DNA from 3 places in the Micromonospora sp. NPDC005203 genome. Region 2 is predicted to be linked to each of the others. Evidence: predicted binding sites of a transcription regulator. Region 2 holds the regulator's gene; each other region holds the start of a gene.
The links. Region 2 encodes HrcA, which represses chaperone genes, less so after heat shock. Its sites were predicted from a motif close to GGTTNGCACNCTCNNNNNGAGNGTGCNAACC; they were not measured.

Region 1 (3,273 bases), on a different contig from region 2:
ACGGCGACGCCGAGCAACTGGCCGAGATGACCACCGACGGCGAGTCGGCGGTCGTCGAGGAGCCACGGGAGATGGTGGACGCGCCGATCAAACTGCTTCCGCCGTACAACCGGGCGCAGAAGCGGCGCAACCAGCGCCCACTGCCGACCTGACGACGAACGGGGCGGACCGCGTCAGCGGCCCGCCCCGTTCGGTGTCGGAACTGGACTCAGAAGTCCATGTCCCCGCCACCCGGGCCGGCCGGGGCAGCCGGGGTCTTCTCCGGCTTGTCCGCGACAACGGCCTCGGTGGTGAGGAAGAGCGCCGCGATGGACGCGGCGTTCTGCAGCGCCGAGCGCGTCACCTTGGCCGGGTCGATGATGCCCGCGGCCAGCAGGTCGACGTACTCGCCGTTGGCGGCGTTGAGGCCGTGACCCGCTTCGAGGTTACGGACCTTCTCCACCACGACGCCGCCCTCAAGGCCGGCGTTGACGGCGATCTGCCGCAGCGGGGCGTCCAGCGCGACCTTGACGATGTTCGCACCGGTGGCCTCGTCGCCGACCAGGTCGAGCTTGTCGAAGGCGGTCTTGCCGGCCTGCACCAGCGCGACGCCACCACCCGGGACGATGCCCTCCTCGACGGCGGCCTTCGCGTTGCGAACGGCGTCCTCGATGCGGTGCTTGCGCTCCTTGAGCTCGACCTCGGTGGCCGCGCCGACCTTGATGACCGCAACGCCGCCGGCCAGCTTGGCCAGCCGCTCCTGCAGCTTCTCGCGGTCGTAGTCGGAGTCGCTCTTGTCGATCTCGGCCCGGATCTGGTTGACCCGGCCCTGGATCTGCTCGGCGTCACCGGCACCGTCGACGATGGTGGTCTCGTCCTTGGTCACCACGACCTTGCGGGCGCGGCCCAGCATGTCGAGGCTGGCGGCGTCGAGCTTGAGGCCGACCTCCTCGCTGATGACCTGGCCACCGGCGAGGATGGCGATGTCGGTCAGCATGGCCTTGCGGCGGTCACCGAAGCCCGGCGCCTTGACGGCGACCGACTTGAAGGTGCCACGGACCTTGTTGACCACCAGGGTGGCGAGGGCCTCGCCCTCCAGGTCCTCGGCGATGATCAGCAGCGGCTTGCCCGACTGCATGACCTTCTCCAGGATCGGGAGCAGGTCCTTCACCGACGAGATCTTGCTGTTGGCGATCAGGATGTACGGGTCGTCGAAGACGGCCTCCATACGCTCCGGGTCGGTCATGAAGTAGGCCGAGATGTAGCCCTTGTCGAAGCGCATACCCTCGGTGAGCTCCAGCTCCAGCCCGAAGGTGTTGCTCTCCTCGACGGTGATGACGCCTTCCTTGCCGACCTTGTCCATCGCCTCGGCGATGATCTCGCCGACGGTGCTGTCACCAGCGGAGATGGAGGCGGTGGAGGCGATCTGCTCCTTGGTCTCGACGTCCTTGGCGAGCTTGGACAGCTCCTCCGAGACGCTCGCGACCGCGGCCTCGATGCCCCGCTTCAGGGCCATCGGGTTGGCGCCAGCGGCCACGTTGCGCAGGCCCTCGCGAACCAGGGCCTGGGCCAGGACGGTCGCCGTCGTCGTGCCGTCACCGGCAACGTCGTCGGTCTTCTTGGCGACCTCCTTGACCAGCTCAGCGCCGATCTTCTCGTACGGGTCCTCGAGCTCGATCTCCTTGGCGATGCTCACACCATCGTTGGTGATGGTGGGGGCACCCCACTTCTTCTCGAGCACGACGTTGCGGCCCTTGGGGCCGAGCGTCACCTTTACGGCGTCGGCGAGCTGGTTCATGCCACGCTCGAGGCCACGGCGCGCCTCTTCGTCGAACGCGATCATCTTTGCCATACGGCGTTGTCCTCCTGGACACTCACGGCCACCCGAGTGTGTGTCCCGGATGGGCCGCCTGGTTTACGCACTTGGGACGTCGCCACCAGGCGACGACGACGTCCTTCGGCCGGGCCGGATAGCCCGCGACGACCGGCCATGTGCCGCTCCGGCGTCTCCACGCCGGTGCAACCTGGCCCCACCGTCCCGGCCGTTGGCACTCACGGTACGCGAGTGCCAATGACTTGTTTAGCACTCTCCCCTGCCGAGTGCAAGCACGATGGGGCCGCTCAGCCAAGTTCCGCGGCCAGTCCGGCAGTGTTCACCGGCGCCTCATGGGCGCGCTGCTCGACGTATGTCACCAGCAGACGGATCAACTGGGCCAGGTGGGCCGGCAGGGCAAGTACGGCGGTGACCCCGATCACCGCCACCGCCCCGACCGCGGTGCCCGGCGACGTGAAGGGATCCGCGCCGAGCGCGGCGACGCGCGCCTCCTCCTGGCCACCGCTGATCACCCACCCGGCCCGGAGGGTGGGGTGGGCGCGGGCGGCTGGTCAGTCCTGAACGCTGCTCAGCATTGGCTGGAAGGGCCACGATCTTCCCGGTTGTGCGCCCGCGTCGCGGCCCCGACGCGCGGGGCGGACCGGGAGGGAAACTCAGGCGATGACGCGTACGTGCTCGGCCTGTGGACCCTTCTGGCCCTGGGCGATCTCGAACTCCACCCGCTGGCCGTCGTCCAGCGCCTTGTAGCCGTCCATCTCGATCGCGGAGAAGTGAACGAAAACGTCCTGACCGCCGTCGACGGCAATGAAGCCATAACCCTTTTCGGCGTTGAACCACTTCACGGAGCCCTGTGCCACGGTGCACTTCCCTCACTATGCGCGGTGTTGCCTGACCTGGCGCACGGCACGGCCGGACGCCGACCAGCCACCACCTCAGCGATCGATGGCGACCATTGAAAAAGGTGACCGAAATCGCACGCTACACGAGGAGTCAGCGCCGCGCACGGCCACCAATCGGGCATGCACCGGGGCGCTCCGATTGCGCTGGTCGGTCGGGTTTCGAGGCACCGGATCCAGGGCGGCGACTGCCGTACACAATTCGGCCGTGACGGCCACCGACGCTGTGATAGGCATGCGGGCATGACCACCGACACGGGCGCGACCGCCCTCCGGCGGGCGGAGATCCGCCGGGTCCGGCCGGAGGACGCCGCCCGGATGCGGGCACTGCGTCTGGAGATGCTCGCCGACGCACCGTTGGCCTTCCTGGAGACCCTGGCGGACGCGGCGGCCCGGCCGCACACCGAGTTCGCCGCCCGGGTCGCGTACACCGCGACCGGCCCCGGCAACGCGCAGTTCATCGCCGACCCGGGTGGCCGGCTCGTCGGACACGCCGGTGGCACGATCTCCCCGAGCGAACCCGGGCTCACCGTGATCTACGCGGTCTACGTCACGCCGGCCTGG
Region 2 (3,273 bases):
CCGCAGACACAGCGCCGGCCGCGCCACCGCCGCCGCCCTGGAGGCCCGCGACGCCGGGTTCGAGCACGTCAACCTGGATCTGATCTACGGGACCCCGGGGGAACGGCCCGAGGACTTCGCCGCCTCACTGGAGCAGGTCGTGGCCGCCGGGGTGGACCACGTCAGCGCGTACGCCCTGATTGTCGAGGACGGCACCCGGCTCGCGGCCCGGATGCGGCGCGGCGAGCTGGCGTACCCCAGTGACGACGTGGCCGCCGACCGCTACCTGGCCGCGGAGGCCGCGCTCGACGCGGCCGGGCTCTCCTGGTACGAGGTCTCCAACTGGGCGCGCACCGACGACGCCCGGTGTCGGCACAACCTGCTCTACTGGACCGGCGCGGACTGGTGGGGGCTGGGGCCGGGGGCGCACAGCCACGTCGGCGGGGTGCGCTGGTGGAACGTCAAACACCCCACGGCGTACGCCCAGCGGCTGGCCGCAGGCGCGTCTCCCGGCCTGGCCCGGGAGGTGCTCACGGCCGACGAGACGCACATGGAGGACGTGATGCTCCGGCTGCGGCTCGCCAGCGGCCTGCCGTTGGCGGTGCTCGACGCCACCGGGCGGGCCGGCGCCGAGCGGGCGCTGGCCGGCGGCCTGCTGGCCGCCGACGAGTACGCGGCCGGCCGGGCGGTGCTCACCCTGCGCGGGCGGCTGCTCGCCGACGCGGTCGTGCGCGACCTGCTGCCCTGAGCCAGCCCCGCCGCCCCGGAGCGGGGCAGCGGGGCACCGACCGGCCGGGGGAGCGGCCGGAGCGGGTCACTTGATGAAGCTGGCCGAGAGTGGGTAGCGGTAGAGCTGGCCCTCGTTGGCCTTGATGCCGGCGATGATGCCGAACACGGCGCCGAGAATGATGGCCGCCCCGACCCCGATGAAGCCGATCAGGATGCAGGACAGCACCCAGCCGATCAGGCCGACGACCGACCAGATGAGCTGGAAGTTGAGCGCCGCCGCGGCGTGCGCCCGCACCGTCGGGGACTGGTTGCCGCGGGCCAGCAGCGCCACCAGCGGGCCGATCCAGCCCAGCACCCCGCCGCTGAGGATCATCCCGGCGGCACCGCCGAAGTGCGCGACGAGCGCCCAGGTCTTGTCCTCGTTACTGGCAAAGCCGTTACCGGGGCCGCCGGTCGGATATCCGCCAGCGGGGTAGCCACCAGGCGGCGGGTAGCCACCGGCCGGCGGGTAGCCACCGGACGGGGGGTAGCCGCCCGACGGCGGTTGGTCACCGGTGGGCGGCGGATAGCCACCGGCCGGGGGATAGCCGCCCGGGCCAGGCGCCCCGGACAGTGGTGCGGTGGGTGGCTCGGCCGACGGGTACGAGCTGGGAGAGGTCGGCTCCGGCGGGTAGTTGCCGGGGTCACCCGCGCCGGGAGGGCGAGGAGGTTCAGTCATGGGTGTCACGGTAGGGGTCCGTGGCAACGCCGCACCAGTGGGCGGCCGTTGATCATCGCGCTGGCGGGTACGCCGACGTAGACTGGCACTCGTTACAGTCGAGTGCCAGGGCGGCCCGACCGGGGCCACGGCGCCGGCGGCCGACGTGCGACAGGAGGTGCGGAGGATGGGTCTCGACGACCGGAAACTCGCTGTGCTCCGCGCGATCGTCGAGGACTACGTCTCCACCCAGGAGCCCGTCGGCAGCAAGGCGCTGGTCGAGCGGCACCAGCTCGGGGTCTCCCCGGCCACGGTCCGCAACGACATGGCCGTGCTGGAGGAGGAGGGCTACATCCGGCAGCCGCACACAAGTGCCGGCCGGGTGCCCACCGACCGCGGCTATCGGCTCTTCGTCGACCGGTTGTCCCGGGTCAAGCCGCTCAGCCCGGCCGAACGTCGGGCGATCGAGCGCTTCCTGGTCGGCGCGGTCGACCTCGACGACGTGGTGCACCGCACAGTCCGGCTGCTCGCCCAGCTGACCCGGCAGGTGGCCGTCGTGCAGTATCCGAGCCTGGCCCGCTCCTCGGTTCGGCACCTGGAGCTGGTGCCGATCTCCACCACCCGGCTGACGCTCGTCATGATCGCCGACACCGGGCGCGTGGAGCAGCGGCTGGTGGAGCTGCCCGGGCCGGTGCCCGCCGACAACGTCACCGACCTGCGCCGGCTGGTAAACGAAAAGCTCACCGGCGCGCGGCTGTCCGACACGCCACCGCTGGTGCAGGCGCTCGTCGAGGAGGTGCCGTCCGAGCTGCGTCCGGCGATGACCACGCTCGCCACGGTGCTCCTGGAGACGCTTGTCGAGCGGCACGAGGAACGCATCGCGCTGGCCGGCACCGCCAACCTCACCCGGGGTGGCCTGCTCGACTTCCAGGGTTCGCTGCGGCCGATCCTGGAGGCGCTGGAGGAGGAGGTCGTGCTCCTCAAACTCATCGGTGAGACCGAGCCGAGCACGACCCGGGTGCTGATCGGTGACGAGAACGAGTTCGACAACCTGCGGGCCGCCTCGGTGGTCAGCACCGGGTACGGCCCGGGCGCCACGATCGTCGGCGGCCTCGGGGTGCTGGGTCCCACCCGGATGGACTACCCCGGCAACATCGCCACGGTGCGCGCCGTGGCACGCTACGTGGGCGAGTTGCTGGCCCAGAACTGATTGGTCAGGGCCGATGCGGCCGGCTGCGGCCGCCGACCGGCACAACGCGAGACGAACATGAGGACACGGAACGCAGTGGCCAGGGACTACTACGGCATTCTCGGTGTGAGCCGGGAAGCCTCCGATGACGAGATCAAGCGCGCCTACCGCAAGTTGGCGCGCCAGTTCCACCCGGACGTCAATCCGGACCCGGAGGCTCAGGAGAAGTTCAAGGACATCAACGCCGCGTACGAGGTCCTCTCGGACGACCGGAAGCGGCAGATCGTCGACCTGGGTGGCGACCCACTCGCCCCGGGCGGCGGTGGCGCCGGCGGCCCGGGTGGCCCCGGTGGTGCCGGTCCGTTCGTCGGTTTCCAGGACATCATGGACGCGTTCTTCGGTGGCGCGGCCGGTGGGGCGCGCGGTCCCCGTCCCCGGACCCGCCCGGGTGCCGACGCGATCCTGCGCCTCGAACTGGACCTGCACGAGACGGCGTTCGGCGTCGAGGCCCCGATCACCGTCGACACCGCTGTGCTCTGCACCACCTGCTCCGGCGCCGGCACGGCCGCCGGCACCCACCTGGCGACCTGTGAGGCGTGCGCCGGCCGGGGTGAGGTGCAGTCGGTGCAGCGCACCTTCCTCGGCCAGGTGGTCTCCGCCCGGCCGTGCACGGTGTGCC
Region 3 (3,273 bases), on a different contig from region 2:
CGCCGAGCGTGGCGTCCAGTTCGCCGGCCAGTTCGGCGACGAGGTGCGCGCGGACCACCGCCGGGTCCGGGTCGTACAGGAAGCGCCGGGGCGGCCCGACCGGCGCCTCGTCGGCACCCGAGCCGGTCAGCTGGTGGCGGCGAGCCTCGACGCCCTGCTGCCGGTAGAGCGTGGCGCGGCGGGGCACCTCCGCCAGCTCACCGCACCAGAGCGCGGCCTCGACCAGGTCGCCGTCCACGCCGACCCACTCCGCCTCCGCCCCGGCCGGGATGAGCGCGTGGTCCAGCCCCGGCGCCACCTTGACCACGGTGCGCGGCACCCGCTCGGCCAGCCCGGTCACGAAATCCCAGGGTGGCGAGTAGGCGCGCGGGTCGAAGATCCGTCGTCCGGTGCCGCTGGTGCGGCGGGCCGGGTCGCAGAAGACCGCGTCGACGCGGGAGACGTCGAACGCGGTGGCGTCACCGCACTCGACGGTGAACAGCTCGTCCAGCCCGGCCGCCGCGGCATTGGCGGCGGCCATTGCGGCGGTCACCGAGTCGGCCTCCACGCCGTACACCCGGATGCCGGCGCGGGCGGCGGCCAACGCGTCCGCGCCGAGGCCGCAGCCCAGGTCGGCCAGGGTACGGACGCCGGCCGCGTGTAGCCGGGCGGCCCGGCGGTCGGCGACCACCCGGCGGGTGGCCTGCTCCAGCCCGGGTCGGGTGAGGAACATCCCGGCGGCGGCCGGACCGAACTTGCCGACCGCCCGGTGACGCAGCTCGGCCTGGGTGAGCGCCGCCGCGGCCAGCGTCGGCGGCACCCCGGCCGCGCGCAGCGCCGACGCCGCGGCCAGCGAATCACCGCCGGCCAGTCCGGCCGCCGCCGTGAGCGCGGCCGACCCCTCGGGGGTACGCAGCGTCGCCAGCTGATCGAGATCCACCCAACCATTGTCCCGGCCCGGCCGGGCTGTTCGGACAGTGGTGTCAGCTGGCCGGCTCGGCGCGGCGGCTCCACCGACGGGTGCCGGCCGGCGGGGCTCGGCTGGTGGGGTCAGTCGGTGGGCGTGGCGCCGGCGAGTGCCCGCTCGCCGGGGTGAAACTGTGGCGACACGGAGAGCGGCTCGTTGGCACTCTCCTTGACGGAGTGCTAGCTACGGAATAACCTGCGATTAGCACTCTCGCCCTGAGGGTGCCAGCTTCCGGGTCTCCGACCCGGGTGCGCACGCCAGGCGGACCGGCACCCGCGACGACGGCCCCGCCCGGTGGCATGAGGCAGATTGACGCTGGTCAGCCACGTTGACCAGCAACGAAACCAGTACCCCAGGAGGGTATGCCCGTGACTACTGCGACCAAGGTTGCGATCAAGCCGCTCGAGGACCGCATCGTGGTCCAGGCGAACGAGGCTGAGACCACCACGGCGTCGGGCATCGTGATCCCCGACACCGCCAAGGAGAAGCCGCAGGAGGGCACTGTCCTCGCTGTCGGCCCGGGCCGCGTCGACGACAACGGCAACCGGGTTCCGGTTGACGTGCAGGTCGGCGACACCGTCCTTTACTCGAAGTACGGCGGCACCGAGGTCAAGTACGCCGGCGAGGAGTACCTGGTGCTCTCTGCCCGCGACGTCCTCGCGGTCATCGAGAAGTAAGCAACCGATCAGTGCCACTGCCCCGGTCCGGCTCGCCGGGCCGGGGCAGTGGCGCTTCGAAGGGACATATATGGCGAAGATCCTGAGCTTTTCGGACGACGCCCGACACCTGCTGGAGCACGGTGTCAACGCCCTCGCGGACGTGGTCAAGGTCACCCTCGGCCCGCGCGGGCGCAACGTCGTCCTGGACAAGAAATTCGGTGCGCCGACGATCACCAACGATGGTGTGACCATCGCCAAGGAGATCGAGCTCACCAACCCGTACGAGAACCTTGGCGCGCAGCTGGTCAAGGAGGTGGCGACCAAGACCAACGACGTCGCCGGTGACGGCACCACCACCGCGACCGTGCTCGCCCAGGCGATGGTTCGCGAGGGTCTGCGCAACGTGACCGCCGGTACCAACCCGGCCGGCCTCAAGCGGGGCATCGACGTGGCGGCCGCCAAGGTCTCCGAGGCGCTGCTCGGCCGTGCCGCGGAGGTCACCAGCAAGGAGTCGATCGCGAACGTGGCGACGATCTCCGCGCAGGACGCCACGATCGGCGACCTGATCGCCGAGGCGATGGAGCGGGTCGGCCGTGACGGTGTCATCACCGTCGAGGAAGGCTCCACGCTCACCACCGAGCTGGACGTGACCGAGGGTCTCCAGTTCGACAAGGGCTTCATCTCGCCGAACTTCGTCACCGACCTGGAGAGCCAGGAGTCCGTCCTCGAGGACGCGTACATCCTGGTCACCACCCAGAAGATCTCGGCGATCGAGGAGCTGCTGCCGCTGCTGGAGAAGGTCCTGCAGAACAGCAAGCCCCTGCTGATCATCGCCGAGGACGTGGACGGCCAGGCGCTCTCCACCCTGGTGGTCAACTCGCTGCGCAAGACCCTCAAGGTCTGCGCGGTCAAGGCCCCGGGCTTCGGTGACCGGCGCAAGGCAATGCTCCAGGACATCGCGATCTCCACGGGCGCCGAGCTGGTCGCCCCGGAGCTGGGCTACAAGATCGACCAGGTCGGCCTGGAGGTGCTCGGCACCGCTCGGCGCGTCGTGGTCGACAAGGAGAACACCACGATCGTCGACGGCGGTGGCCAGAAGGCCGACGTCGCCGACCGGGTTTCCCAGATCCGCAAGGAGATCGAGGCCTCCGACTCCGACTGGGACCGGGAGAAGCTGGCCGAGCGGCTGGCCAAGCTCTCCGGTGGCATCGCCGTCATCAAGGCTGGCGCGGCGACCGAGGTCGAGATGAAGGAGCGCAAGCACCGCATCGAGGACGCCATCGCGGCGACCAAGGCTGCGGTCGAGGAGGGCACCGTCCCCGGCGGCGGCGCCGCCCTGGTGCAGATCCGCTCGGTGCTCGACGACGACCTGGGCTTCACCGGTGACGAGAAGATCGGTGTCTCGGTCGTGCGCAAGGCGCTCGTCGAGCCGCTGCGCTGGATCGCCCAGAACGCCGGTCACGACGGTTACGTCGTGACGCAGAAGGTCGCCGACCTGGACTGGGGCAACGGCCTCGACGCCGCCAAGGGCGAGTACGTCGACCTGGTCAAGGCCGGCATTATCGACCCGGTGAAGGTGACCCGCAACGCGGTCACCAACGCCGCCTCGATCGCCGGTCTGCTGCTCACCACGGAGAGCCTCGTGGTGGAGAAGCCAGAGCGGGCCGA

Region 1: the regulator HrcA is predicted to act here: its motif matches at 2,023-2,053, upstream of groL (chaperonin GroEL).
Region 3: the regulator HrcA is predicted to act here: its motif matches at 1,146-1,176, upstream of groES (co-chaperone GroES).

The regions. Positions count from the first base shown of each region.
Region 1 covers NZ_JBIAKV010000002.1:284,486-287,758, reverse strand. The annotation lists gene ACFYPM_RS06540 (hypothetical protein) at 1-152, shown strand, start outside; gene groL (chaperonin GroEL) at 209-1,831, opposite strand; gene ACFYPM_RS06530 (hypothetical protein) at 2,101-2,325, opposite strand; gene ACFYPM_RS06525 (cold-shock protein) at 2,467-2,670, opposite strand; gene ACFYPM_RS06520 (GNAT family N-acetyltransferase) at 2,953-3,273, shown strand, end outside.
Region 2 covers NZ_JBIAKV010000018.1:34,312-37,584, reverse strand. The annotation lists gene hemW (radical SAM family heme chaperone HemW) at 1-727, shown strand, start outside; gene ACFYPM_RS29015 (DUF4870 domain-containing protein) at 794-1,426, opposite strand; gene hrcA (heat-inducible transcriptional repressor HrcA) at 1,593-2,615, shown strand; gene dnaJ (molecular chaperone DnaJ) at 2,691-3,273, shown strand, end outside.
Region 3 covers NZ_JBIAKV010000002.1:616,452-619,724, forward strand. The annotation lists gene ACFYPM_RS08185 (methyltransferase domain-containing protein) at 1-919, opposite strand, end outside; gene groES (co-chaperone GroES) at 1,309-1,623, shown strand; gene groL (chaperonin GroEL) at 1,694-3,273, shown strand, end outside.